3 regions of the Peribacillus sp. FSL E2-0218 genome follow, and region 3 is predicted to be linked to each of the others. Evidence: predicted binding sites of a transcription regulator. Region 3 holds the regulator's gene; each other region holds the start of a gene.

What was found. Region 3 encodes LexA, which represses DNA repair genes until DNA is damaged. Its sites were predicted from a motif close to CGAACATATGTTCG; they were not measured.
Region 1: the regulator LexA is predicted to act here: its motif matches at 2,168-2,181, upstream of recA (recombinase RecA).
Region 2: the regulator LexA is predicted to act here: its motif matches at 6,560-6,573, upstream of MHI53_RS15380 (UV damage repair protein UvrX).

The regions. Positions count from the first base shown of each region.
Region 1 covers NZ_CP150304.1:1,782,855-1,792,853, reverse strand. The annotation lists gene rny (ribonuclease Y) at 1-621, opposite strand, end outside; gene recA (recombinase RecA) at 977-2,020, opposite strand; gene MHI53_RS08635 (competence/damage-inducible protein A) at 2,366-3,598, opposite strand; gene pgsA (CDP-diacylglycerol--glycerol-3-phosphate 3-phosphatidyltransferase) at 3,621-4,205, opposite strand; gene MHI53_RS08625 (RodZ domain-containing protein) at 4,385-5,302, opposite strand; gene MHI53_RS08620 (DUF3388 domain-containing protein) at 5,311-6,102, opposite strand; gene MHI53_RS08615 (DUF3243 domain-containing protein) at 6,340-6,597, opposite strand; gene MHI53_RS08610 (SDR family oxidoreductase) at 6,678-7,403, opposite strand; gene MHI53_RS08605 (pitrilysin family protein) at 7,423-8,709, opposite strand; gene MHI53_RS08600 (pitrilysin family protein) at 8,709-9,989, opposite strand.
Region 2 covers NZ_CP150304.1:3,194,080-3,204,078, forward strand. The annotation lists gene MHI53_RS15335 (NUDIX hydrolase) at 1-546, opposite strand, end outside; gene mciZ (Z-ring formation inhibitor MciZ) at 622-783, shown strand; gene MHI53_RS15345 (aldo/keto reductase) at 841-1,749, shown strand; gene MHI53_RS15350 (Ohr family peroxiredoxin) at 2,004-2,429, shown strand; gene MHI53_RS15355 (MarR family transcriptional regulator) at 2,489-2,926, opposite strand; gene MHI53_RS15360 (YqkE family protein) at 3,094-3,351, opposite strand; gene MHI53_RS15365 (alpha/beta hydrolase) at 3,484-4,413, shown strand; gene MHI53_RS15370 (iron-sulfur cluster biosynthesis family protein) at 4,433-4,756, opposite strand; gene MHI53_RS15375 (YolD-like family protein) at 4,910-5,245, opposite strand; gene MHI53_RS15380 (UV damage repair protein UvrX) at 5,275-6,537, opposite strand; gene MHI53_RS15385 (NlpC/P60 family protein) at 6,961-7,620, shown strand; gene MHI53_RS15390 (hypothetical protein) at 7,834-8,361, opposite strand; gene MHI53_RS15395 (effector binding domain-containing protein) at 8,572-8,970, shown strand; gene MHI53_RS15400 (SDR family oxidoreductase) at 9,288-9,999, opposite strand, start outside.
Region 3 covers NZ_CP150304.1:2,067,431-2,077,429, forward strand. The annotation lists gene MHI53_RS10000 (hypothetical protein) at 1-485, shown strand, start outside; gene MHI53_RS10005 (hypothetical protein) at 636-923, opposite strand; gene MHI53_RS10010 (glucosaminidase domain-containing protein) at 1,145-1,759, shown strand; gene lexA (transcriptional repressor LexA) at 1,939-2,562, opposite strand; gene MHI53_RS10020 (LysM peptidoglycan-binding domain-containing protein) at 2,719-3,030, shown strand; gene MHI53_RS10025 (recombinase family protein) at 3,043-3,699, shown strand; gene MHI53_RS10030 (DUF896 domain-containing protein) at 3,764-3,997, shown strand; gene tkt (transketolase) at 4,234-6,237, shown strand; gene sirA (sporulation inhibitor of replication protein SirA) at 6,510-6,950, shown strand; gene MHI53_RS10045 (YneF family protein) at 7,035-7,250, shown strand; gene MHI53_RS10050 (RDD family protein) at 7,641-8,042, shown strand; gene MHI53_RS10055 (LysR family transcriptional regulator) at 8,287-9,174, opposite strand; gene thrC (threonine synthase) at 9,332-9,999, shown strand, end outside.

The DNA.
Region 1 (9,999 bases), 280 kb from region 3:
TTCTGCAACATGATCAGCCGCACAACGCTGAATGGCAAGAGAAAGAACTTCTTTTGCTTTTTTATCAGCTTCTTCTTTGGCACGGGTATCACTTTCTTTAATCATAAGCGCTACATCGTGAGCCAGCTCGTTTTCCATTCGGTCTATAATGATTGCTTTAGCTTCTTCACGAGTTAAACCTGAAACACGTTCAAGCTCTGTTTGCTGCTTACGAACCGTCTCGTCCACTTTGCTTTCCATCTCTTCAATATGCTGTTGTCTTTGGTTTAGAGAATCTTCTTTTTTCTCCAAAAGGTTTTCACGTTTGTCTAACGTATCATCCTTACGGTCCAGATTCTCTTCTCTTTGCAATAACCGATTTTCTTGTTTTTGTAATTCATTCCTTCTTTCACGGGATTCCCGATCAGAATCTGAACGAATTTTATGAATTTCATCTTTTGCTTCCAACAAGGCTTCTTTCTTAAGTGCGTCCGCTTCACGTTTTGCATCCTCAAGGATGTGTTCTGCAGAGCCCTTTGCCCCTGCTATTTTACTCTCAAATTTTGATTTGTGAATAAAATAACCAACAACTGCACCGACGATTAGGCCAAGCAAAGTGAAGATGATTGTCATGGGTTCCATCGTTTCACCTCCCCTTGCTATGAACTTTTTACATAAAATGTTGAACTGTCGGCAAGTACATTGCACATAAATTCAATATACAGCACTTAATTTTCAAAATTTTAGTTTGAAAAATTGTAAAATATACATATTAATTGTATAGTTGAGAATTTTCATTGTCAAGCGTTTGTCCCTTATGTATCAATGATTATTCAAGTTTTCTTAAATATTCACCACCGGAAAGTGCTACATTCTTCATGGAAGGAGACGGCAATTCTGTTTTCCAGCCATTGAATTCGCTGAAAATTTCGCACTTTTCATTTCATAATATTTATAGAAAAGGCCCAAGCAAATAAGCTTAGGCCTTTTCCTACCATTAATCAAGTAATTCAAAATGTTCATCTTCCGCTTCCTCTGGCGGCAGCTCATGCTCTCCATCAAGATTATAATGATCCCTGATTTTCTGAGAAATCTCCAGAGCGATATCTTGATTTTCTTTCAAGAACATCTTCGCGTTTTCCCGTCCTTGTCCAACACGCTCTTCGTTGTATGAATACCACGAACCGCTTTTAAGGACGATATCAAGCTCTGCACCCATATCAATGATTTCACCTTCCTGCGAAATACCTTGACCATACATGATATCAACTTCCGCTTGGCGGAATGGCGGCGCAACTTTGTTTTTCACCACTTTGATTTTGGTTTTATTACCGACGATTTCATTGCCTTGTTTTAACTGTTCCGCACGACGCACTTCCAGACGTACAGTCGAGTAGAACTTCAATGCCCGGCCTCCTGGAGTGGTTTCCGGATTCCCGAACATTACCCCGATTTTTTCACGGACTTGGTTAATGAAAATGGCAATGGTATTTGATTTATTAATGGCACCAGATAGTTTCCTTAACGCCTGGGACATCATCCGGGCTTGCAGACCCATATGGGAATCTCCCATTTCACCTTCGATTTCAGCTTTAGGAACAAGGGCTGCAACCGAGTCAATGACAATGATGTCCACCGCTCCACTGCGAACTAGCGCTTCAGCGATTTCCAAGGCTTGTTCACCTGTATCGGGCTGTGACAGCAGTAACTCATCGATATTCACACCTAGTTTTTCTGAATAGGCTGGATCCAAAGCATGCTCGGCATCAATGAATGCTGCAGTACCGCCAGTTTTTTGCACTTCTGCAATCGCATGTAATGCAACAGTCGTTTTACCTGAGCTTTCAGGTCCGTATATCTCAATGACCCGTCCCCTTGGATATCCGCCCACTCCCAATGCTACATCCAATGCCAATGAACCACTTGAAATCGTTGAAATCCTTCGATCAGACTGTTCTCCAAGTTTCATAATGGAACCTTTACCAAATTGCTTTTCAATTTGTTTTAAAGCCATATCTAAAGCCGCTTGACGATCACTCACTCAATTTCCTCCTCTATATTCAAATAATCGGCTGTCCGATTAATGATGCTCTTACGTTAGCAAATATCTGCGAGACAAATGTTTGTATCTTGTCTCAAAACCTATCTTTACTATATACTCTTTTTTCTATTTTGCCAAGCAAAAAGTCGAACATTCATTCGTTTTTTTCTTTTCGGATATTCTTCTAAAAAAAGCGTTTTACCTTAACTAAAACTTCATTTTCATTCCACTTCATCCGCAGTAATTGAAAATCATGGAATTAACTGTTTTCTTTTTCCCCTTTTTACAGGAAACAAACTCATCAAACTAAATAAAAGCAGAGCTATAAAAGCCCTGCCTCCTCATTCACAAATCATTAAGCAAGTAATGACAGCCATACTTGACGCTTCTGATGCGGTTCTGCTCCCTGCTGCCTGATAGATTCAACTCTTTAAAGTGCGTGTTTCCATCACGATACGAAATGCCAATGAATACGGTACCTACAGGCTTGCCTTCTTGTTCATCGGGCCCTGCAACACCCGTGAAGCTTATGCCCACATCCGCATCGTGCATTTTCCTGACATTGGAAGCCATTTCCTTGGCACACTCACCGCTGACCACACCATGCTCGGAAATGATTCCGCCGCTGACGCCGAGGACACTCGACTTCGCATCATTCGTATAACTCACAATGCCGCCCTTGAAGACTTTACCGGCACCCGGGATGGTTGTCAACTGTTCCTGAAACATCCCCCCGGTCAAGCTTTCCGCCGCCGCAATCGAAAGCTTGCGGACCGTCAATTCTTTTACAAGTTCCTTTATAAGCGAAGTATTATCAGTTCCGTAGTAAAACTTCCCAACCCTGTCCATAATTTCTTTTTCTGCGGATAAAATGAGCTCTTCGCATTTTTGTTTGGACGAGTCCTTCGCTGTGATCCTTAATGTCACTTCGCCTTCGGATGCCAACGGTGCAATCGTCGGATTCGTTTGATTGACAAGTAGATCATCAATCACCGTTTCCAATTCCGCTTCACCGATGCCAAAGAATCGAAGTACTTTCGAATCGATTCGATCATGCTTATCCAATTTATTCATGATCGATTCATAGCCATAACTTAAAAACATCGGTTCCATTTCACTAGGTGGCCCAGGCAGGAGCATATATGTAATCCCGGATTTGGACAAAACCATTCCCGGTGCCATGCCATGATCGTTTGCCAGCACTTCACTGCCTTCTAAAACAAGAGCCTGCTTTTTATTATTTTCCGTCATCGGCCGCTCCCGTTTTTTAAAGTAAGCTTCGATGGATTGCAGGGCTTCATCGTTAAAAACGAGTTTCTTGCCAATATGGCGAGCAATCGTTTCCTTCGTTAAATCATCCTTGGTAGGGCCTAGTCCACCAGTAAAGACAATCAAGTTCGCCCTTGATTCTGCAATCTCTATTGCTTGCTGCAAACGACGATCGTTATCCCCAACCACAGTATGGTAAAAAACATTGATTCCCATTTGGGCAAACTGCTGTGATAAGAATCTCCCATTAGTATTATTGATTTGTCCTAAAAGAAGCTCGGAGCCTACTGCAATGATTTCTGCATCCATCTTTTCATGACCACCATTCGTTTTACTTGGAATTAACAAATACTTGTTTGTTTTTTACAAAATAATCCAACCCTGACCAAATCGTGAAAATCAAGGCAATCCATAAGGCGAGATTGGCAAATGGAAGTGAAATGAGGGCAAAGGGAAGGTTATGCAGCAACAATGCCGAAATCGCAACAATTTGCGCCCACGTTTTAATTTTACCAAGCTGGTTCGCCGCTACGACTTCCCCAGTGCCGGCAAGCACAAGACGCAATCCCGTCACGGCGAACTCACGGCTTATGATGACAATGGCAATCCAGGATTGACCGTACATCAAATCCAAATCGACCAATACAATCAGGGCAGCCGAAACCAGAAGCTTATCCGCCAAAGGATCTAGAAATTTCCCTAAGTCAGTGATCATATTATATTTCCTTGCAAAATGTCCATCGATCCAATCCGTAGTGGAAGCGATTATGAAGAGGAGGGCCCCAGCCAAGTGTGCAACTGGCAAGCTGTATTCCCCCCATGTCAGCGTGCCCCATGAAAAAGGGACGAGCATGATGATTAAAAAAACTGGTATTAAGCAAATTCTTGCTACTGTAATCTTATTAGGCAGATTCAAAACATTTACCTCCAAAATTTACGCAGCCCTTTGGGCCGGGCAATGCGTTATAGATCTTAAAATGATATGGCGAAGCGCCATCCGGTGCATTTATGTATAATTTAACTCAAAACCCAATCTTATATGCCGAAACCCGGCTTAAATAGTATGTAGAGAAAAAATAGTCATCTATAAGATGACTATTCGGCTTTCGTAAATTGTATCGTGACCAATTGCGTATTCACTTCAGTCGGTGAAATGGAATACTCCAGCTTCTTATCATTCACAAAAATTTCAGTTTCATATGCCCTGCCTATATTGATGACAGCTTCTTTTTCATTGGTGAAATCAATTTCCTCGCTCTTGTCCTTATCGATGGTACCCTGATAAAGCAACTTGCCTTCACCATTTTTAATGCCAACCCATGGTGAACCCTTGGATGTCACTTTTAATTTGAAGGTATCCGTATCTTTCAATTCATACGTGCTATTTTTACCGCTGGAACTGATAACGTCGAGTTTTTGCTCTTTCTTTTCTTCATCTTTTTTAGCATCAAGGTCATCTTCATTCTTCTTATCGGAAGAAGTGGGTTGTTTTTCTTCGTTCTGTTTCTTGCTTGCATTCTTTTCTTCCTTGTCGAACTCTTCACTCTTGCCGTAGCCCACGGATTCACTCTGTTTGTCGTCCTTTTTATCGGCATCATCCGGTTTACTCATATTGCTCGATACCAGTACATATATCAAGATGGCCGCACCAATGACCAAAACGACTGCCAATATCTTGGGTAACATTTCAACAACCTTGGAATCTCCTGCGGGTAGCGTTTTCCTGGATTGGACCCTTGAAAGCTGTTCCGGTATTTCCTCGCTATAGACGGAAGGAACCTCACTCTTGTATTGTTCAAAAATCTCTTCTGAATCAAGGCCGACCGCTTCACAGTATTGCTTGATGAATGCCCGTACATAGAACTTTCCAGGCATCATGCTGTAATTTCCTTCTTCAATGCCAACAAGGTAACGCTTTTGGATCTTCGTTAAATCCTGTAAATCTTCTAAGCTAAGGCCTTTGGCTTCCCTAGCTTCCTTTAATCGATTACCTAACTCAGTCAAATCAAACACCTGCCATCTTAAAAGTCAAAGGAACCAAAATCGGACCCCGAAAACTGGTCTTTTTGGTCGACAACTTCATATGTTATTTCCTCGTCCGGATTGTTTCGCAACTCAATAATATAATCAAAGTCTTCGAGAGTATATTCCGTATTTTGGACAAATACATCCGGATGTTCAATGACCTTGACCGCATCAAGTCTCATGATTTCACGAATCAATTGCCAATGCCGCTCATTCGCACGGCGAGTGGAAACAATTCCGTCTAAAATGAACAAATTATCATTATTATATTCATCCTCGATAAGCTGACTGCGAATGGTCTGCTTTAAAAGGGTTGACGACACGAACAACCATCTTTTGTTTGCACATACACTCGAGGCTACGATCGATTCGGTTTTGCCGACACGCGGCATGCCTCGTATCCCGATTAATTTATGGCCTTCCTGTTTAAACAGCTCGGCCAGAAAATCGACAAGCAAGCCCAGCTCATCACGAACGAACCTAAAGGTGTTCTTCTCATCCGCATCGCGCTGGATATAACGGCCATGCCTGACAGCCAGTCGATCACGTAATTTAGGCTCCCTAAGCTTAATGACCTTTATCGTATCCATCGTATGGAGGATTGATTCGAATCTTTCTATATTACGGCTATCTTCCGCTTTTAAAAGTAAACCGCGTCTGCCTTCATCCACACCGTTTATCGTAATGATGTTGATGGACAGCATTCCCAGGAGGGATGATATATCCCCTAATAAACCCGGACGGTTGACTTGGATTTCATATTCAAAATACCATTCTTTTTTCTCCACGATAACACTCCTTAAGCCTAGAAGCTTTTACCCCAAACATCCGAGCAAAACTTATCCATCGTAAATTTCAAGGTCTGTACGCATAATTATTGTCTAGCTTCTATAATATAGCATTTCATGAGAAGTTAAAAGGAAAAACCCTATAAAAGTATCCATTTTTATATTCGAGGATAATTACCGGTCATCCTCAAGCCAAAGGCCCTGTTAATTAATAACAGGGCCTTTGGCTTAAAATGTTTACTTTGTTCCGTTGTTCTCGACTAACTTGACCATAACGCTTGCCATGGCATGTTTTTCTTCTTCGTTAGCGACTGACCAAAGATCAGCAAGGACTTTTTCTTGATCATTCTGGGGCTCAACCTGCTTAGCTAGATAATCACCGATTTCAAAAGCCAAATTGTTCACAGCGCCTCCTGATAATCCTTGTTGCTCACCTTGATTTAATCTGTCGCCTAAGAAATTTTTCCATTGATCCCAATTGTCTAGTACAGACATGAATGGTCACCCTTTCCTTCAAAATAGTACATAGATATTTTGTGAAGGAACAGAGGAAATTATACATAGCATAAAAAAAATCACGTGTACCATCCACCATTGACGCCTAAGATTTGTCCAGTGATATAAGATGCCTTGTCGGAAAGTAAATAGAAAACAGCCTCGGCGACTTCTTTAGCGCTTCCCATCCTTCCCATCGGGATATCACCTTTGATGATTTCCAAATCGTCAGCACTGAAAGATTCAAGCATGGATGTCGAAATCGCACCAGGGGCAATTGCATTCACCCGGATTCCATTAAGTGAGACTTCCTTGCTTAACGCTTTGATAAAAGCATTTTGACCGCCTTTGACCATCGAATATAATACCTCACAAGATGCCCCCGTCTGCCCCCATATGGATGTGACGGCAACAATGGCAGCCCGATCTTGATACATCAACTTTGGAAGCAGTTCCTTCGTTAATTGGAAAGGACTGGTTACATGCAATTGGACCATTTCACTAACAACCTTGTCATCCATATCAGATATGAGCCCATAATAGCTATTCCCGCTATTGAGGACGATCGCATGAAGGGCGAAGATATTTTCCGCCAATACCTTGTATCCGTCCGGTTTAGATAAATCCGCTTGTATCGGAATGAGTTCCACCTGATGATGCTTAAGCTCTTCTATTAACTCCATGATTGCTTCTTCATTGCTGTTATAATGTAAATAAAGTGAATAATTCTCTTCGGCAAGCTTAATGGCGATTTCCCTGCCGATTCCTCCACTGGCACCAGTTATAAGGGCAAAACGTTTCCCCACATTCCAGCCCCCTTTACTATTATTTAGGAAGTACCTGACACACTGTCATCCGTTCATCTGCAATTAAATCTACGGCGACCTTCCTGATATCTTCAATCGTTAGTTTTTCCAGTACCGAAACCACATCAAACAAGTTCATATCATTGAATGCATATCGGGTAAACTGATTAGCGATATACTCCGGTGAATTCAGCGAACGAAGGAAAGAACCAATTTTTTTCTTAATCGTCCTTTGCAGACTTTCTTCATTCAAACCGGTCCCGGCTTTGGAATTTTGCAGGATCGTAAATATCGACTCGGTCAATTCTTCAGGCTTGGAACTGTCCCCGCCAACCAATGCAAATCCAAAGCCCTGCTCCTGTGTATAGTCATAAGAGAAGCTTTGATCGATCAGTCCTTCCTCATACAATTCTTCATGCAATGGCGAGCTTTTGCCAAACAGCATTTCCAAATAAATATTGGTCGCCAATTCCCTTTTCAAAAGCTGTATACCTGATTGATGAACATTGATGGCCTTGATTCCAAGCATGACCTTCGGAGTCTGGACATTCATCTTTAAGATTTCCTTCTTCTTGGCAACGGTGTTTGGCTCATCCTCGAATTTGCGCTCCACCTCAGGCTGTTCCCTATAGCCTTTGTTCGTTTGATTATCGCGGATTAACTTCATAGTACTCTCGACATCGACAGGCCCTACAACGAACAAAAGCATGTTGCTCGGATGATAAAACGTGTTATAGCATTCATAAAGCATATCTTTCGTAATATCGGCAATCGATGCCACAGTACCAGCAATATCAATTTTCACTGGATGATGATGATACATGTTGGCAATCGTCCCGAAATAAAGCCGCCAGTCAGAGTTATCGTCATACATATTGATTTCCTGTCCTATGATTCCTTTTTCCTTCTCTACCGTCTTCTCCGAAAAATAGGGATCTTGGACAAAATCGATTAAGGTCGTCAAATTCTTATTGAAATCGGACGTGCTGGAAAACAGATAGGCCGTACGGGTGAAAGAAGTGAAGGCATTAGCTGATGCCCCCTGCTTTGAGAATTGCTGAAAAACATCGCCATCCTCCTTTTCAAAAAGCTTATGTTCAAGGAAATGGGCAATTCCATCTGGCACCTTAGAAAATTCGGTTTCATTCAAAGGCTTGAAATGATTGTCCACTGAACCGTAGTTCGTCGTGAACGTCGCAAATGATTTATTGAATCCTTTTTTCGGAAGGATATATACCTCAAGCCCATTGGCCATTTTTTCATGGAAAAGTTCTTCCTTCAATTGAGTGAATTCTATTTTTTCCATTACTCTTGCACCCCCGCTTCTGTTAGGAAATAAATTGTATCAAGCTGAATCTTCTGACCGACGGCAACGATTTCTTCCTTCGTCGTCCGTTCCGTCTTAGCAAACCAATCGTCCAATGATATATTCTGTCCGGAAATCACATTATGGTATAAAATTTCAACAAGCCCTCTAGAAACGTCAATCGTTTCAAGAAGCTGATTCTTTACGACCGCCTTCGTCTGTTCCAGTTCGGCATCGGAGAAATTCCCTTGCTTCATTTCATTCATTTGGGCATGAATGATTTCGAGTGCTTGCTTGTAGTTCGCATTTTCAATGCCCGCCATCACCATCAATAGCCCTTTATGACTCTCGAGCCTTGAAGCTGCATAATACGCTAAACTGGCTTTCTCCCTAACATTGATGAATAGTTTTGAATGTGAAAAACCACCGAAGATCCCATTGAAAAGCTGCAGTGCATAATAATCCGGATCACCATAGGCAACATGGGTCCGGTAGCCGATATTCAGTTTTCCTTGTTTGACATCCGAGTTTTCGATGACTTCCTTTTCCTTCTCCACTTCCTTGCCCGTGTTCCTTGGCAAACGTACCGGTGCTCGATCCTTCAATGAAACATACTTGTCAGCTAAAGCCTCCACCTCTGATTCATCAATGTCACCGATCACATATAAGTCGATTTCATCCTCAGCCAGCATTTTTTGATAATAAGAGAAAAGGGACTCTGGCGTAATCGTTTCCAAGTCCTCCAGGTTTCCGCTTGCTTCGAGGGCATATGGTTCAGTTTTGCACATTTCCTCCACAAGCCTTGTAGCTGAATAGCGCATCTTATCATCGGAAATGGATTGAAGCCGCTGTTTCAATGAACGGATTTCGTTGGAAACCGTTTTAGGATCAAAGGCTTCGCCATTCTTTTTCGGGTGAAAGATCACCTCAGATAATAAGGTAAAAGCTTTTTCAAGAAGCGGTGTGGAATCACTAAGGAATTTTTCATTGACGATATCGATAGTGAAACTAACGATTTGATATTCTCCTTTTTTAGCAACATCCACATAAAAGCCTGCGCCGTATAACTCATCAAGATAGGATCGAAGCTCAGGCGTCGTAGGATATTTACTCGTATTGCTCTGTAATACATATGGCACCAATGCACGATATGTAACTTTCTCTTTCGTCAATGGAGCCTTCATCTTCAGGACGAGCGTATTCGTTTTATATTTATCCGTACGGACCACATGAAGTTTGTAGCCGCTTTTTTCCATTATTTTATCGGAAGCGATAGACATGAATAATCCT
Region 2 (9,999 bases), 1.1 Mb from region 3:
AGTCATCGCCTTTTTCAGCAACAGATACTGAACGGCATATGCCGTCTTGGCATCCTGGATTTTTCCTTCCAGTAAATAATTTTGGGCTTCCTCCAGCGTAAGTTCGATCAGCTCGACAAATTCATCTTCATCCAGCGGTGCCGCATTTTCTTTCTTCTTCAAATTATGGGCCACATACAGATGGACCAATTCATCAGCAAAGCCTGGCGATGTGTAAAAAGAGATGATATGCTCCATTTTTTCGCATTCATAACCTGTCTCTTCTTCCAGCTCCCGTTCTGCTGATAGAACCGGTTCCTCTCCTTTTTCAAGCTTTCCGGCAGGGATTTCTATCAAGCTTCTTTCCAGCGCTTTACGATACTGTTCAACCATGATGATTTTATTTTCATCCGTAAGGGCTATGATCGCAACGGCGCCCGGATGTTTGACTATTTCACGTTTACCTGTTTTCCCATCGGGAAGCTCCACCTTATCCACTTGCAGGCTGATTACCCTTCCTGTGAAGATTTTTTCCGATGACAGCGTTTTTTCTTCAAATTTTTTCATCCTGAACACTCCTCTGTTCTAATTGCAGCATGATTTCTCATACATTTTACCATACTAGAGATGGAGGGCGATTTAATGAAGATTTATGTGTTGGAAAAAAGCGTTACTTTATCCGGTAAAAGCTGGGAAATCCTGCAAAAGCTAAAACAATTGCAAGATCAATATGTCTATATCAATGATTGGATTGCCGACATACACCATCAGGTTCCCCAAACTCCTTTAAAAAGAATCAAGTGAATTCTTTGAGTGAAATGGAATTCTCCTTTACAATGAACGTAAAGGGAGTGTGGATATATGAAAAAACGCAGACTTGGTCATTCTGAGTTGCTCGTTTCTGAAATTGGGCTCGGATGCATGTCATTGGGGACTGATGAAAAACAGGCATCCGAAATCATCCAAGCCGCTTTAGATGAAGGGATCAATTATTTTGATACCGCAGATCTGTATGATTTCGGTGTGAATGAAGAAATCGTCGGAAGGAATGTAAAGGCGGTTCGCGAACAGGTATACATTGCCACCAAGGTCGGGAATCGTTGGAATGAAAATAAGGATTCCTGGTCTTGGGACCCTTCTGCCGCCTATATCAAAACAGCTGTAAAAGATAGCTTAAAGCGGCTCGGAACGGATTACATCGATCTTTACCAGCTACATGGAGGAACTCTCGCAGATAATATCGAAGAAACGGTAGAAGCGTTTGAAGAGCTAAAAAAGGAAGGCTATATTCGTCATTATGGCATCTCCTCGATCCGCCCGAACGTGATCAAGGAATTCACTGAAAAGTCCGAGCTTGATTCCGTAATGATGCAGTACAGCCTGCTTGACCGCCGCCCTGAAGAGTGGATGTCCCTTTTGGCAAGCAAACAGATCAGCATCATCGCACGAGGCCCCCTTGCCAAAGGCCTGCTTAGCGAGAAAATGCTCGAAAAAGCACATGAGGATGGATATCTTGATTATAGCTATCACGAACTGAAAGATTTGCTTCCGCAATTAAAGGACAAGCTTTCTGACCGGAAATTAAATGAAACGGCGCTTCAATATATATTGTCACACCCAAGCGTCGCTACCGTTGTCCCGGGAGCAAGTTCAGTAAAGCAGCTCCGTGAAAACTGCCGGGCCGCCAGCAGCCCTTCCTTGTCAAAAACCGAGTTTGACATCTTGAAGCAGCTGACCAAAGCGAGCCGATATGAAAGCCATCGAGATTGATAGATGAAATCGTGAACTAAACGGAAACAGGCTGCCCCATCCACGTTTAACCAGCGGGAGGGGGCAGCCTGTTTCCGTTTGCTTTCGGATTGCCCGCCCTGCAGTTTCAACAATATTATTTTTTTCTAACGTGTCCGGAAACGATGGGGTCACGCCCAGTCATTGAATCAATCTTTTTTGTTGCCATCCCCAAATAGATGTTGTACAATTCAGTTGTACACAATTTAAAATACAAAAAATCAAGGAGAATGACAATGACTAAAACCTTATTCACTACATCTGTAACGGTTGACGGCGGAAGAGAAGGAACGGCCATTTCTGCGGATGGTAACTTTACGGTTGATATCGCGATGCCGGGAACACCGAGGGCCAAACAGATGCCTGAAGCATCCAATCCGGAGCAGCTTTTTGCTGCTGGGTATGCAGCATGCTTCGATAGTGCGTTGCAATCAGTCGGGAAAGTCGAACGTGTTTCATTCGCTTCAAAGGTCACTGCGAGCGTCAGTTTATTGATGGGTGAGATGCATCAGTACAGCTTGGCTGTCACTTTGGCTGTGAAAGGGTCGGGCATCGATAAAGAGACGTTCGAAGCCCTTGTTCATAAAGCACATCAAATGTGTCCTTATTCAAAAGCAATCAATGGCAATGTCGACGTCGCCATTGAGATCGATGTAGATTAATGAATATCCACCAACAACAAAAACGCTTCGGGTGAAATCTCACCCAAAGCGTTTTTTCTTTAAAATTGCTGTAAAGTTTTCAGCAGATGCAGCAACGAAGCTTTCAAATCTTCGACCACCCGCTTATCTTCGCCTGATATAGCTGAAATGCGATCGGGAATGAAGCAGGCCTCTGCCTGCAAGCCGCGTCCCTTTTCCGTCAGCAAAATCATCACGGAACGCTCATCTTGGGTGGAACGTTCACGGACAATCAAATCATTCTGCTCCATTCGTTTCAACATCGGGGTAAGCGTTCCTGAATCAAGGGCAAGCAGTTCCCCTAATTTTTTGACCGTGAGTGTATCCTGTTCCCACAGCAGGAGAAGGACGAGATATTGAGGATACGTCACATCAAGTTTATCCAGCAGCGGTTTATATTTTTTCGTCATTTCCCTTGAGCTTGCATAAAGCAGGAAACATAATTGATTTTCAAGCACATTTTCCAGTTTGTTTTGCATCATATCACCAGCTAGTCTTAGTCAGTCCGATCTTCATCGGAACTTATCTTTACTATAATCGTTCTGCTGTATAAAATAAAGGAATATCCGGATGGATGAAAGGCAGCTCTCCGTTATAAATAATCCCGAAAATAGGAACAGCCCCATCCTTCACTCCGTTTTGTTCTTTATTTATAATTCTTCCAGTTCAAATTGCTTTCACCCAATAGCTCTTCGAATGATTTATTTTTCTCCCGCTGCTTTCTTTCTGCGCGTTTCTTTTCTTCTTCAGCGGCCTTTTTCTCAACTTCCGCCTCGTTCAGTTCTTTTTGCTTTTGACGAAGCTGGGACATGATATCCTGATTGAGCATATCGCCAAGTTTCAATGATGAATCTTTCTCTTGGTTTTTACTCGGATTTTGCTTACGTGGCTGTTTCTTTTTCATCCTTAAAACCTCCTAGCCCTTATTATGACCTGATTATATCATGATTGCCGTTTTTCCCGTTACGGTTTTCAAACCGTGTTTTCCCATTTCCCTCATGGTAAAATAAAGAAAATCAAACGAGGGGGATCCTTCATGAAAAAATGGTGGCTTGCATTAGTTGGAATTCTAACTTATATCATCGGCGTAGGCCTTTATTTCTCCAATCGGATCATGTACATGAAAAAAAAGGAAGATGCTTTTATCCAAAACCGGGAAATCCTGGCCAAACGCCTGAACAGGGAGGATTTTGATAATCTGCCCAAAACGGAAATCTGGGTATCCTCACCCTCGGGCTATGCATTGAAATGCTTGTTTGTCGAACCGCATGAAACCAATCAGTGGGTTGTCATTTCCCACGGTGTGACGGAAAATAAAGTCAATTCGATTAAGTATATGAATATTTTTCTTAAGCGGGGCTTTAATGCCATCATTTATGATCACCGTCGCCACGGGGATTCCGGCGGCAAGACGAGCAGCTATGGACATTATGAAAAGCTCGACCTGAAGGCCGTAATCGATGAATTGAAGCGGCGTAAAGGCCGTGACCTTACCATCGGCATTCACGGGGAGTCCATGGGGGCCGCAACCTTGCTGTTATATGCCGGGATGCTGGAAGATGGCGCTGACTTTTACATTGCCGACTGTCCATTTTCAACTTTCGAGGATCAGATTCAACATCAGCTCAAGGCGGAAATCCCCATTCCTTCATGGACCGTATTTCCGCTTGGACGTATGTTCATCAAACTCCGGGACGGATATTGGACCAATGAAGTGTCCCCGATCAAGTATATTAAAAACATCCGCAGCCCAGTGCTCTTCATTCACAGTGAAAAGGACACCTTCATTCCCGTTTCGATGACGATGGAATTATATGCAGCAAAAGAGGGCCCAAAGCAGCTGTACATCGCTAAAAAAGGGGCCCATGCTCAATCTTATAATGAGAATCCGCAAGAATATGAAGCTCAAATCGATCAGTTTCTAGAAACTTGTCTGAAAAAGAGAAAGGAAACAGAGGGGATCTAATCCTCCCTCTTTTCTTCATTTACATTTTGTTAAAAAAGCTCATTCTAGGATTCAAGATTTGATTCGGACTTTTCAACTGAAAACTGTTCGCTTCCGGTACAAAGTCTATTTTCATGCTTTCATCGAGAAAAATCATTTTTGATGTTTCCACGAATAGAGGGATACCGTTCGTTTCCACCTTTTCGGTCCCTTCCTCCGCTTCGTTGACTAGCCATAACGCCGTCACACCGCTTACAACGCAGCCGCAGCCATCCGTGTCATATTTCAACTGTAAATGTCCTTTTCGTCCCTCTAGCTTATCGGCTATTTTCCCTGCCGCTCTTTCCGTCCATTCAATATACATGTTACATGCCTCCCGATGTCTTTGCCTGCCCCCATTATAAACGATAAAAACGCCGCTGTTAACGAATCTGCCTGCTCCACTGATGTTCTTGGATTGCCGATTTGTTTTGTTTCAAGCGATTTGCCTCCTTCTAAAAGAGGCGGTCCCTCCGCATCAGCCTTCCATTATCCTCACATCCGCTATATCAGAAAGCTTGATATAGTGGGCCTGCTGGAAATGATCGACGATATGGAGTTTTTGACTGAGTTCATTATAATAATGGATCCGGCCAATTAACAGCTGATACCGGCTTCCTTCATAATGAGCAATCGTGACATCCTTTCTCCCCTCCATCGCCTCCCCCATCACGGCATTCATTTCCTCCAGCTGCTGCTCATCAAGGGTGCGCTTCGCTTCATAACCATCCTCCCCCGCCCAATCCCGCAGCATTTTCACATGCTCCGGCAGCATCATCGATGTCCATTTGATACGGCCTCGATCACGAATCATCCTTTTCCTCTCCCTTCAAAATTCCAGCCTCACGCTTTATGTCCGCCAAGCAGCCTGCTTCGGTAAACGGCTGTACCCGCTTCTGTATACGAAACGGCACGCAATAACGCTTTCGATCCATATTTATGGCGAATTCGATCGACCGTGTAACTCAGCTCCCGCTTTTTCCAGCGCGACATATCAAATAAAGTCAGCTGCATCTCGTTATCGTCGACAATATTCGAGAGTGTGACCGCTATGCTCCGAACCGTTTTTTGCTTGGTATAGTTTTCACGGAAAAGCTCCAGGCAAACTTTATACAGCTCCATCGTAATGTTGGTCGGTTCGCTTATTGAACGGGAGCGCTGAAACCCTCCGCCAAATTCATCCTTGCTGTAACCAATGCCCAGGCTGACCGTCCTGCCTGCCTTGTGATGGGTGCGTGCCCTTCTTCCGACTTCTTCGCAAATCTCCAGCATCACCTGCTTGATTTCATGCTCTTCCTTGTAATCCCGCAGCAGAATCTGGCTTTTGCCAAAGCTCACCTGTCCCTCGATAATCGGTGCCCCCATCTCCGATAAATCTATTCCCCACGCATGGTGGTAAAGCTGATTGCCCATAATGCCAAACTTCGCTTCAAGTAATTCAAGATCATAATTGGCCAGCTGCCCAACCGTAAATATCCCCATTCCATGAAGGGTTTTTTCCACACGCCTGCCGATGCCCCACATTTCACGAAGCGGGGAAATCGGCCAAAGCTTGTTTGGCACATCCTCATACTTCCATTCGGCAATCCCTTCATGCTTGGCTTCTAAATCCAAGCAAAGCTTAGCCATAAGCATGTTCGGACCAATTCCAATGGCACAGGGAAGCTGTAATTCCCTTTCGATTTCATCTCTTATTTTTCCGGCTATCATCCGGGCATCTCCCCATAAAGAAGCCGCCCCATCGACTTTCACAAAACTTTCATCCACGCTATATACATGAATCGCTTCTTTGGGCACATAACGGTTGAACAGCCGGGTGATTTCCGTCGAGACCCTTAAATAGGTTGCCATTTTCGGTTCAACGACGACAATCCTTGGATCATTCGGAATCTCAAACATCCGCGAACCCGTTTTGATGCCAAATTCCTTCTTCATCTTTGGGGAAGCAGCAAGCACGATGCTCCCCGTCCTTTGCAAATCACCAACCACCGCCAGATAACACTCAAGCGGATTCAAACCAAGCATGACCGCTGAACAGCTTGCATAAAAGCTCTTCATATCGATACACATAATTGAGTGGTTCGGCATCGTCCCATAATCCATCATCCATCATCCATCCGCTCTAACAAGAATATATGTTCGCTTATATTATACTCATTACTTTAACCGAATATACGTTCTTGTTCAATGGAAGTTTTCAGCCAATTTTCTACTTTTTATTGCAATTTCCTCAAGAAAATATATTCATCCTAACAATGGATGAATATCCAATATTTCTCTGTATACCCATATAGTTTTTTTATAATCAAACAATTCGTAGCTTGAATTATTGGAAATGAATCCAAATGCTTACTGACTCTTCTATATTACAGTTAATTTCAATAGGCTTTCGCCTGACATTTATCTAGGTCTTTATATCTAATTTTTGTAATGTAATTGTAACTAAAAATATGTCTAATTGTCATAATGGTATTGTAGGATAATATTGTTAAGAACAATCGTGAGATAGATAGAGAGGAAATGAAAATAATGAAGAAATGGATCGCTTCAGCTGCTGTTGCTTCTGCCATGACGCTAACCCCACTGCAAGCCTTTGCTAATATTGGAGACCAAACCCTCAGACCCGGAATGACACATAGCGATGTCAAACAACTACAACAACTTTTAAAAACCAAAGGTTATTTCACATATTCAGGTTCACTGACTACATATTATGGAACCTATTCCACATCATCAGTAAAAAAATTCCAAAAAGCTAAAGGCCTAACAGCCGACGGAATCGCCGGCCGAGCCACATTCAATGCACTTGGCGTTTATAAAGTCAATAATACAAGCATGATCAACTATGCAAAAACCTTGATGGGCAAACCGTACAAATGGGGCGGAACGACTCCGGCTGGATTCGATTGTTCCGGCTTCATCTATTACGTGTTCCAGAAGTCACAAGGAATCACCCTTCCGCGTACCACATCCTTGCTCTATTCCAATACAGGTTTAAAAGTTTCGTCACCTTCTAAGGGGGATCTTGTATTCTTTGATACTTCTTCCGGAAGAACAGGTGTATCACACGTTGGCATCTATATCGGGAATGGCCAATTCATTCAGGCTTCGACTTCAAAAGGAGTAACCATCACGGATATGGATAATTCTTATTGGAAACCAAGGTATTTAGGTGCAAAAACTTTATAAACCCCATACGTCAAAGAACCGGATAGATCTTCTGTCCGGCTCTTTATTTTGTTTAGGCCATTTCATTGTTTGAGCCCGAACAAAAAAAGACCCTTGAAGGGTACTTTTAGGTGTGGACCGCAGTGAATGACAATGAACTAAGAAACCGTGAATCCACAATCCGTGATCTTCATCACCTCATTGTCAAAGGAACCTGCCCCGGTTGCTCCTACACTATTTTAAATATAAGATTTCATCCGTTACATCCTCTACAGTCACCATGAAGGAAGAATCCATATTGGAACGATTCATCATTTCGATCGTGTACACATGCTCTGACGGCAGATGAGTGACTTCAAGAATGATGAATCGCTGACTGTCGGCTTCGCTGACATGCTCGAGGGCAGCAGTGACCGCCCGCTGCTCGGCTGCGCTTTTCTCATCCGTCAAAACAAGAATCAGTTCTGCTTTCGCTTTCCCAGGAAATGTTTTTTTCGTGACCCCGCCCCTGTGCCACGGCTTCACTTTCATCCCAACCTCCAACTCGGAATAATCGAGGTTCTTTCCATGTTGATCTTGAATATATGTATCATTGGTCACCTTATAGTACGTTCCTTTAATCAGGAGCCTTCTATCATCAAGATCCGTAATGAAGCCTTCTTCTCCCTTATCAATGTCCTCCTTGTTCCAATCGGAGGTTTGACAGCCCCCCAGCATGCAGACGACCAGCAAAAACATATAAAGGTTCACCATCTTCTTCATGAAAATCCCTCCTAAGAAATAGACGCAATTCACCATGATTTGGTTACCAATCGATTAAAAATAAATATCCCATCGCAAAAATAGGATCCGTACCTCGTTTTTTGTAAGGAAAATGGGATCTCGATACCTGATGATTCAGTCATCTTAGGAAGGGAATTCACGTGTTTTTATAGAATTAGTACATACTAACTTTTGAAAGGAAGAAAACACATGAAATTAAAAGTCATAAACAGCATACGAACCAATAATTTTAATGACGAACGTTTGATGCAAAGGATTACGGAATTATGGCAGAAGGCTTCCGATCGTCTGGCTGATCACCAGGGAATTACCCACGCTGTATATCATAAGTATGAAAGTGACTATAAAGGTGATTATTCATTAAGTATAACTGTTGAAGATGATGATGGGGAACCTTCACTGGAAATTCCGAATAACGTAAAATATGAAATCTTCATCGTGGATACAAAGGTAGAACATGGAGTCATCAACACCTGGAAAGAAATATGGGCTCGTGAGGATGCGGGTACATTGGAAAGGGCATATTCATTTGATTTCGAAAAATATTACCCTAATGGAGAAATTGAAGTTTACATAGCATTAAGATAGTGTGCATGCATGGATGAATGACGAAAAACGATCACACCAAAATAAGGTCTTCGATATAGCAGACAAACTCCGATCAAAATGGAGCTTGTCTGCTGTTTTTTCATTTTTACAATTTGACCGTTACACTCCCCACTTTGCTTTAAAACGAAAGTGACGTCCCAATTGCTTACAGATTTGGAGGTTTGTACTTTGACCGTTCGTTTTCCCCTGCAATATGTATGAGGACTTTCTTATACAGGCTTCAAAAAAAAGGCTTCGAAATGTTTCCATTTCAAAACCCTTCTGTCTGAACGCTTGGATATGGATCCGTACATGAATTATTTTTTAAAAAATGCTTTTTTTCCTAAAAATTCGGTGATTCCCGGAAACAAGGTATACCATTTCCCAGCAAAATCCATCCAGCCTGGGAGATTGATTTCCCTCTTGTTCGTCAGCATCGCCGCGACGATTTTAGTCGCGACACGCTCAGGTTTAAGCATGAATTTTTCAACATTCTTTACATATGTACCCGATTCATCGGCAATGCCGAAGAAATTCGTTTCTATCGGCCCTGGGTTGACGGTGGTTACATAAACATGATCTTCCATCAGCTCGAGCCGAAGAGCATTTGAATAGCCGAGTACGGCGAATTTAGTCGAAGAATACAAAGTTGATTTAGGAGTGGCAATTTTAGCTGCCTGTGAAGCAATATTGATGATATGCCCTGATTTCCTCTGCTTCATATAGGGAAGGACTTGCTTTGTACAGGCCATTAATCCTATCACATTGACGGCAAACATCGCTTTCGTTTCGTCTATTCCCGTATCCTGCGCTTCTTTAAATGTCCCGAAGCCAGCGTTATTGACCAATACGTCCACTTCACCTATTTGCGTATGAATGTCATGAAATACCGATGTGATTTGCTCGGTATCTGACACGTCAAGCTTAAAGGCATATGCATCGATCCCATAACGAGTGATTAGCTCATTCTTTACCTGTTGTAATTTATCCAGGCTTCTCGCCAAAAGCACAAGACGGCCGCCTTGCTTT
Region 3 (9,999 bases):
AAAGGCACTCCCTTTCACCCATAGCACACTCCGCAAAAAATGAGACTTCCTTTTTTAAGGGAGCAGCCATCCAAACATTTAAAAAAAGCAAGCTGGAAATGGGTACATGGCGGGTGCGGATGAAAACGAAGTCCCCTTTGGACGCATACTTATTAACGGCACAATTTAACGAACGTGATCCGATTACATTGAGCATGCCTGGAAAAGTTAAACAAAAGGATGCCGAATTTTTCATAAAGAAACCGCTCAATGGTAAAAAGGAGCAAGTACTCACAACCTTTAAGGTTCATCTAATCGATGAATTCGGGAAGGAGATCAGCCCAACAACCTCCATGCATATAAAGGACAATGAAAATTTTACTGGAACACTTCCGGAGGTGCCTAAATCCGGTGTATATAATGTAACGATCGATGTTAAGGAAAAAGGGGCGGATGGTACTGAACGAATACGTACCCTGATTCGTTCGATCTATATTGAAAAATAGCGTGGATGCTTGGAAGATGCCTTTTCTTATAGAAGGCATTTTTTATTTTGAAAAAAGGCGGGCGGGAGAGGAAAAAGACATCAAGTACCTACGAGTGAGCAAGCCTATGGCGAATGGAATGAAGGCGAGCCTCCTCGATACTAAACATATTCACTCCGTCTTTTGTTTGGATGATCGATAGGATAATATACCAGTTTTGAGGGCGGCATAATTGCCAATGCTTGCATATCCATAAAACCAGCCCATGAAAATGCCTGCAACCAAATGTTGTCGATGACTGATGAAAATGGAAATGAATAAACCGAGACCTAATACGATGGTAGGGATGAATTTGGATGGGATATGGAACATGATCTTGACGACCTGCGTGACGATCATGATGATAGGTATCGCTATCACAGCATCCCAAAAGTTTGTATGGATAGTTGGAAAGTCCATCAGTGCACCACCTTAAGTAAGAAATTCTTCAAGCTTATTTTTTACCATGTATAAACAAAATATACTATCGTAATATTGCTGATGATTTGGCTCTAATCTTGCAGGCGAGTCCAACTAGATACCCAATTGGTTGGACGACCTGTAACCTTTCTTATCCCTCTGAATACGATATGAGTGAAGGCATGCATTAATCTACTGGAGAATCTTATCGGGAGGTCGGAATGAGCAAGGAAACGTTTATAAATGAAATTGCACCCTATGCCCTGAGAATTCATGAAGAGTTTAAAATTTTACCTTCCGTCATAATAGCCCAAGCATGTTTGGAGAGTGGATATGGGACAAGCACTTTAGCCAAGCAAGCAAAAAATATATTCGGTACGAAAGGTGACTATAAAGGCGAATCTATCATTATGCAAACAATCGAATATGTTAACGGAGCACCTGTCCAAGTAAGGAATAAATTCAGAAAGTACCCGACATGGGAGGAAAGTCTTCGCGATCTTGCCAATCTGTATGCATTCGGGACTTCGTGGAATAGAAATTTATATACGGCCGTCATCGGTGAAAAGGATTTTAAAAAAGCCCTCAAGGCAATATACGATGCAGGCTACGCCACAGACCCGAAGTATATTGAAAAACTGGTGAACCTTATAGAAACGAGCGATTTAACCAAGTTTGACTCCATGGTGGGTGAGGTCTATCATATCGTGATAAAAGGGGATACCGTTTCTGCGCTTGCCAAGGCATATGGTTCAACGCAAGTTCAGATTCAGCAATGGAACGGGCTGGCCGATCTAAACTTAATCAAAGTGAACCAAAGATTAAGAGTGAAATGAACGTTAATCGGGAGGGAGTGCTATGCACTTGCTTTCTTTTTTTTGTCTGCCGATTGCATAGTGGAAGGGAAATGTGTTCTTTTCTAGTAAAAAATAATCCTATCAAAAAATCCCTACGCATAATGAGAGAGTTCTCTACATAAATTAAGAGACAAACAAAAAAAGCGCGGTTAGCGCTTTTAGTGTATTTGCCTATATAAGCCTATCACTTTTCCGAGTATGGATACATCCCGCAGAATGATGGGCTCCATATTCGAGTTCTCTGGCTGCAGCCTTATGTAATCCGGTTCCTTAAAGAATCGTTTTACTGTGGCTTCATCATCTTCAGTCATCGCCACGACGATATCTCCATTATTGGCACTGCTCTGTTGCTTCACGATGACATAATCACCGTCATGAATTCCTGCCTCGATCATACTTTCCCCCATGATTTCAAGCATGAATACATGATCATCATGCGGTACCATGCTTTCGGGAAGCGGAAAGTATTCCTCTATGTTTTCAATTGCCGTTATCGGCATGCCGGCTGTAACTTTACCAAGTAATGGAACGTTCACGACATTGGCTTTCGGAATATTGTTAGCATCCTCCAAATTCAGGATTTCAATGGCCCTCGGTTTGGTTGGATCACGTCTAATCAGTCCTTTGCTTTCCAGGCGGGATAAATGTCCGTGTACGGTCGAGCTTGATGCAAGCCCAACTGCTTCGCCGATTTCCCTTACGGATGGCGGATACCCTTTCAGGCGAACTTCTTCTTTAATGAAATCAAGAATATCTTGCTGCCGTTTTGATAGTTTAGTCATATGTGCACCTCTTCCCCAATGTTCTTTGCTTCATTATAGCATGGAGGCCAATCCTATACAAACATAAGTTCGAATTTTGTTGTTGACTGAAACAGGTGTTCTTATTATAATTTAAATATAAAATGCGAACGAACATTCGTGTCGGAGGGATTATTCATGAAAAAATTATACAAAAATTATATTTATACGATTCTATTAGCCGGTTCAGTATTTATATTTTCAATTTTATTCTCTTGCACAATAAACGATGATCAAAAAAAGGATTTCCTTTCTATAGAAGTAAGCGAAGGCGATACCTTATGGGAAATCGCCGAAGAATATGAAGAAGCTGATTTGACAAAAAAAGAATTCATTGGTTGGATAGAAGAGCATAATGGTATCAGTGGGGATTCGATTAAACCCGGACAAGTAATCGTGATACCTGTAAAAGGGGAAAAGCTCGTTCAGAATTTGGCCAGTCAGCAGTGAAGGTAGGGTATTATGAAGGCAGTTATCTATTGTAGGGTCAGCACGGAAAAAGAGACACAGGAAACATCATTGGCAAGGCAGGAAGATGAACTAGTCAAGTTGGCCGGGAAGATGGATGTGGACGTGGTTGCGGTAATAAAAGAGCAGGCGAGCGGGTATGAGCTAAACCGTGACGGGATTTTTGATATGCTGGAGCTTTTTAAAACCAAGGAAGCTGAAGTCCTATTAATCCAGGACGAGACACGGCTTGGAAGAGGCAATGCCAAAATCGCGCTTTTCCATGTCATCCTTAAAGAAGGCGTGAAAATTTACACACTTTCGCATGATGGGGAACTTGAGCTATCGGATTCAGATGCCATGGTCATCCAAATAGTCGGGATTGTGGAGGAATATCAAAGGAAGCTACATAATTTGAAAATAAAACGCGGGATGTTAAGGGCTGTCGAAAAAGGCTACCGCCCTCAAAAAAACCTGCATAACCAAAGGAATGCAACCGGAAGGGACCGCAAGGAAATTCCTGTAGAAGAAATCATTAAACTTCGTGCGAACGGATTGACGTTTGCAGAAATTGCAGCCACCTTAAGGGGGTTTGGCTATAAAGTATCCAAGGCTACCGTGAACCGCCGTTATCTTGAGCATCAGCAAAATACAGAGGAAAGTCAATCATAGAACTTGTAATTTCGCTTCTTTTTTAATACCATGACAATATCAGCAGATATGAAGGAGCGAAATTATGCTATCAAAAGAAAAATTGGCCCGCATTAATGAACTTTCCAAAAAGGCTAAGGAAGTCGGCTTGACGGAAATGGAAGCGAAAGAGCAAACGCTATTAAGAAGCGAGTATTTAGAAACATTCAGGCGATCGATGTCCGATACGTTAGAACACGTGAAAGTGGTCGATCCTGAAGGTAATGACGTCACTCCACAGAAAATTAAAGATATTAAAGAGAAAAGAAACTTACATTAATGCTGGGACTTTCCTGACGGGAACTCTCTATTTTTAAGCTTCTTTTGGACAGTAATCCTTAAAAGAGAGTGCATTCATGTATGTATTCTCCTATTTAGTTTAATCTAAATAGGGGAATTCTTTAATTTTGGCTAAAGGATGTATAATATTGGGTATCGAATAGTGATTTTAGTTGTGATATTTAGCGGGTCACTATAATATAAAGAGGTACATTACAGGAAGGGATGTTTTACTATATGTTAGATAAATTAGATGCACTTTCTATCAATACCATTCGTACTTTATCGATTGATGCAATTGAAAAGGCTAATTCTGGCCATCCAGGGATGCCTATGGGTGCAGCGCCAATGGCGTATAAACTATGGACTGAATATATGAATCATAACCCGAAAAATCCAGAGTGGTTCAATAGAGATCGTTTCGTTCTTTCAGCAGGACATGGATCGATGCTGTTGTATAGCCTCCTGCACTTGTCTGGGTATGGCTTGACCATTGATGATTTAAAAGGGTTCCGTCAATGGGGCAGTAAAACTCCAGGCCATCCTGAATTCGGACATACTGCAGGCGTAGATGCGACTACAGGACCGTTAGGACAAGGGATCGCGATGGCAGTTGGAATGGCAATGGCCGAACGACACTTGGCAGAAAGCTATAACCGTGATTCTTATAATGTGGTCGATCATCATACATATAGCATTTGCGGAGATGGAGATTTAATGGAGGGTGTTTCTGCTGAAGCGGCATCATTAGCTGGGCATCTCCAACTTGGAAGACTTGTTGTTTTATATGACTCCAATGATATCTCCCTTGATGGAGACTTAAGTCAGTCATTCAGTGAAAGTGTAGCAGAACGTTTCAAATCCTATAACTGGCAATATATCCGAGTTGAGGATGGGAATGATCTGGAAGAAATTGCTAAAGCGATTGAAGAAGCGAAAACGGATGAAAATCGTCCAACATTAATAGAAGTGAAAACAGTTATCGGCTACGGTTCACCAAACCGTTCAGGTAAGTCAGCAGTTCATGGCGCTCCGCTTGGTTCAGATGAGCTGAAGCTGACTAAGGAAGCATATAAATGGACGTTCGAGGAAGATTTCCATGTTCCTGAGGAAGTGTATTCACATTTCAATCAAGCTTGTGTTGAAGCTGGATCGAAAAAAGAAGAAGCTTGGAACGAACTGTTCAAGAATTACAAAGAAGCACATCCTGAATTAGCCGGACAATTGGAACTGGCCATCAAAGGTGAGCTGCCTGCTGAATGGGATCAGGAAGTACCGGTTTATGAAGAAGGAAAAACATTGGCTTCCCGTGCTTCAAGCGGAGAAGTTTTAAATGCGATTGCCAAAAGGGTGCCTAGCTTCATAGGTGGATCGGCAGATTTAGCCGGCTCGAATAACACGGCCATCAAAGGTGAGACGGATTTATTACCGGGTAATTACAGTGGCCGTAATATATGGTTTGGTGTACGTGAATTCGCAATGGGAGCTGCATTGAATGGGATGACTCTCCATGGCGGACTTAAAGTATACGGGGGGACTTTCTTCGTTTTCTCTGACTACTTGCGCCCAGCCATAAGAATGGCAGCACTGATGGGTTTACCTGTAACGTATGTATTCACACATGACAGCATTGCTGTAGGGGAAGATGGTCCGACCCATGAGCCAATCGAACAATTGGCTTCATTACGGGCGATGCCGAACCTAGGTGTTATCCGTCCAGCAGATGGGAATGAAACGGCAGCGGCTTGGAAAGTGGCTATGGAGTCTACAAATAAACCAACTGCCCTTGTACTTACTCGTCAAGGATTACCGACAATTAAGGACACGGATAAAAATGCTTATGAAGGTGTTTCAAAAGGAGCTTATATCATCTCCGACTCGAAAAAAGAAGAAGCTGATGCTTTGCTTCTTGCGACAGGCAGCGAAGTGAACTTGGCTGTGGAAGCACAGCAAGCTTTAGCGGCAGAAGGCATTGATGTCTCTGTAGTCAGCATGCCTTCATGGGATCGATTCGAAACGCAATCGAAAGAGTATAAACAGAGTGTCATCAATCCGGCTGTGAAAAAACGTCTAGCCATTGAAGTGGCTTCACCGTTTGGCTGGGATCGCTATACAGGTGATGAAGGTGAAATCTTGGCCATCAATCACTTTGGAGCGTCTGCACCTGGAAACAAGATCATGGAAGAGTTTGGGTTCACAGTCGATAATGTAGTGGCCCGTGTTAAAGAATTGTTAAATTAATCGTAAATGGAACTGACGCCAACTAGTTTGGTGTCAGTTTTTTATTGGAATTTCTTATTGTAAGGGGGAATTCTTCGATTCGACAAAAAAAGAAGAAAATTTCTCCAACAAACAACATATACCGTCCGTTTGTCAATATATAATGAGAATAATTAATTTTCGTTTAATTATGTCAATTATAGGGGAAAGTCATCATAGATAGTAAAAAATGGAAGGGTTTGGTGTTGTGTTGTCCGTGTGACCAAAATAGGAATGCTAGGAGGCATTGGCTGATGAGAACCTATCAAATTTTTTTAATCGAAGATGAATTTGCCCATCATTATTACGGTCGAGAAAAGCTATTTTTCAATTTGTTTTTGGAATATATTCATGCACGGGGCCGACTGAAGAGTATTTTGCAAAAACAAATCGAATTTGTCACCAAGACAGTCCCGACCATCCAATTGAAGTTGGCCATCGAGCACCGCTTGCAAAGAAAGATGAATTTTTGGACGCAAAATGGCAAATACTATCTAGAAAAAACAAATGGATCAAGTAAAGCCGTTTTAATTATCGAGAATGAATCCATTACACTAAAAGCTGATGGAGATTACGAAGCGGAGACTGCCTTTTTTGAATGTATTCGAAAATATGAGGCGAGTTTTCTCGCCATAGATTTTGAACACGAAAAATACGGCTGGTTAAAACCGATAAAAGAAAGAAAATTTGTCTAAATGGGGGACTTTTCGGCAGCGGGTATTGTATAATAACCTTTGGTCTAGTACACTGATGTTAGACAACACGAAGGAGGAAATAGTATGTGGGTTTACATTCTAGTTGGCGTACTGGCATTGATTGCTGGAGTAGTGCTGGGATTTTTCATCGCTCGTAAATACATGATGGATTACTTAAAGAAAAATCCGCCAATTAACGAACAGATGCTGAAAATGATGATGATGCAAATGGGTATGAAACCATCCCAAAAGAAAATTAATCAAATGATGAGCGCCATGAATAAACAACAAACAAAATAAACTCAAGGGTTCATCCATTGATTAATGGCAATTATAAGATAAGCAAATCATAAACTACTTTGAAGAGTGAATCTTTCATCATAAATTTCCATTGTTTTTGCTTTATCTTTCAATTACAGATCCGAAACCCCCTCTCTGCATGAATGAGCCAGAGAGAGGGTTTTTTTGTATTGCAGAAGAAGTCTTTGAGTGGTCTTGTTCCGTTACATAGCAAGGGGTTCTGACCGGCCTTTCCATGCAAACGGAGTCAAAGGATCTGCAAGTCAGGGTAATAATATCGCAAATGTTTGGATTATGGTTGGTGAATATGTAAAAAGGCTCGTTACAATAGCTCATATCTGGTAAAATAGTTAATTGTAACTACTACAACTGCTAACAGGAGGATCATTGATGAACGATTCAGTAGGTTTTTGGAAACGATTTTTCGCAGGAATTCTCGACGCACTAATAATATCTTTGCCTTTAACATTGATTTTTGGTTGGATAACCGGTGATTGGGAAAATGAAGATTTCTCAACAATATTGGACTTGCTATACATGCTGATCGTCCCGATAGTCTGGTATGGCTATACAGTCGGGAAAAGGTTCATGGGCATCCGTATCGTACGGGTCGATGGCAGGAAATTAGGTATAGGCACGATGCTGTTAAGAACATTCGTTGCAGGTATAGTCTATATCCTTACAATTGGGATAGGTTTTATTATTAGCGCATTCATGGTCGGTATAAGAAAGGATCATCGGTCGATTCATGATTTCATTGCTGGTACATATGTGACATCGGAGAAACCTTAATAAAAAATGAGCGGTATAAGCTACATAAAATTAAAAGACCTGAGTTCGGTAAGCTACCCTACTCAGGTCTTTTAATTTTATCAACATCCGTTTTCGGGTCTCGTACTATTTCTTTTGAAAATGCTCTTGGAGCAAATACCGATATCTGTTGGAAAGATGCATTTTTTCAATCTATCTAAACTCAATATTTAGAATGCTGAATGTTGAAAATGACAATTCTGTTCGAGGCTGCGCGCCTCCTCGGTTAATTTTCATCTTTTTCAATCATTTGTATGAAATTAAGCGCAGTTTCGGCAAGTGTATCTTTTTTTCTTGTACATAATGAGATGGGATTTTTTAATTGAATTTCATCTACATATACTGTGCCTACTTCTCCACGGGTAATATATTCGTTAACTTCTAGAGATGAAACAAAGGTAACTCCATAACCTTCAATCACTGTTCTGATTGTTTCATTCAATCCATTAATTTGTAAGCCAACGATTGGTTCATTTACATGATGGATTTTACATAAAGAAACCAACTTTTCCCTTGAGGAACTCCCTTCTTCTCGAAACACAAAAGGTTCTCTTGCCATTTCAGCCAATGTAATATGTTTTGAGGCAAACTTATGATCTTTATGCACGACAAATACCATTTTATCTTCAAGTAATTCCTTACTATGAATGAATGGATTAAACTCTTTTCTTCCACCTATGAAAGCAATTTCTGCTTCATAATTAATTAACTGATCGATTGCACTACGAGAATTAGTTGTTGTTAATTCTACCTCTACCTCAGGGTATCTTTGTTTGTATCGCCCTATCCATTTTGGTAATAAAAAATTTGCTGGAAGATATGTTGCGACAATACGTAGCTTTCCAACTGCTCCATTTTTGAGTTGATTAATATAAGAGTCTATTTCGGCTTCAAGGGAAAATAATCTTTTAGCTTGTTTAGCAAGTTGAAGGCCAGCTTGGGTTAATAAGATGCCTCTACCCTTAGGAGACAATAAATTTAACCCGATTTCTTGTTCTAATTTTTTAATTTGTGCCGTTACAGCAGGCTGACTTATATTCAGCTCTTCAGCCGCACGAGTAACATTTCCCTTTTCAGCGACAGTATGAAATAGTCGTAATGCATGTAGGTTCATTATTCACCTCTATAATCATAAATGAAACGTATGAATACCATAAAAAGATATATTATATGTATTGGTTTTCTTCCGTTATTATAAGACTATAAAAGTTCCAACTCAAGAAAATTTCTAAGTAAAGAGGTGAGAGGGCAGCTTGTATGTCCCTAATAAAATGAAATTAATATGTATCGACTGTGGTCAAGGAATGTCTTCCAATAATTTAAACCACCATTGTACATGTGGCGGACTTTTAGATATTGTCCAAGATTTTCACAACTATGATGCTGACTTTTTGAAGCATTTATTCAATGAACGCCTTTCTGAAAGAATGACACCATACGCAAGTGGGGTATGGAGATACAAAGAATTAATTTTTCCTGAGTTACCTGAAGACTGCATTATTACCAAATATGAAGGAAACACAGGATTATACTCTTCTGAGTTGATTAGGAAATATACGGGATTGAGTCAAGTTTCTTTAAAAGCGCAAAGTGAAAATCCTAGTGGTTCATTTAAAGACAATGGTATGACGGTTGCGGTTTCTCATGGGAAATCCTTGGGTTTTAAAAACTTCACTTGCACCTCAACAGGAAATACATCCTCTTCCTTAGCTATGTATGCCTCAATCGCTCATGCAAATTCTTATGTTTTCGTCCCAAATAAAGATATATCGATTAATAAAGTATTACAGACAATAGCGTACGGTGCACATGTTTTTAGTATTTCGGGTACTTATGATGACGGAATTCAGTTTTTAGAGGAGAATGCTAGTGATCTTGGTTTATACGTATGCAATTCCATTAATCCCTTTCGGATAGAAGGACAAAAAAGTATTATTTA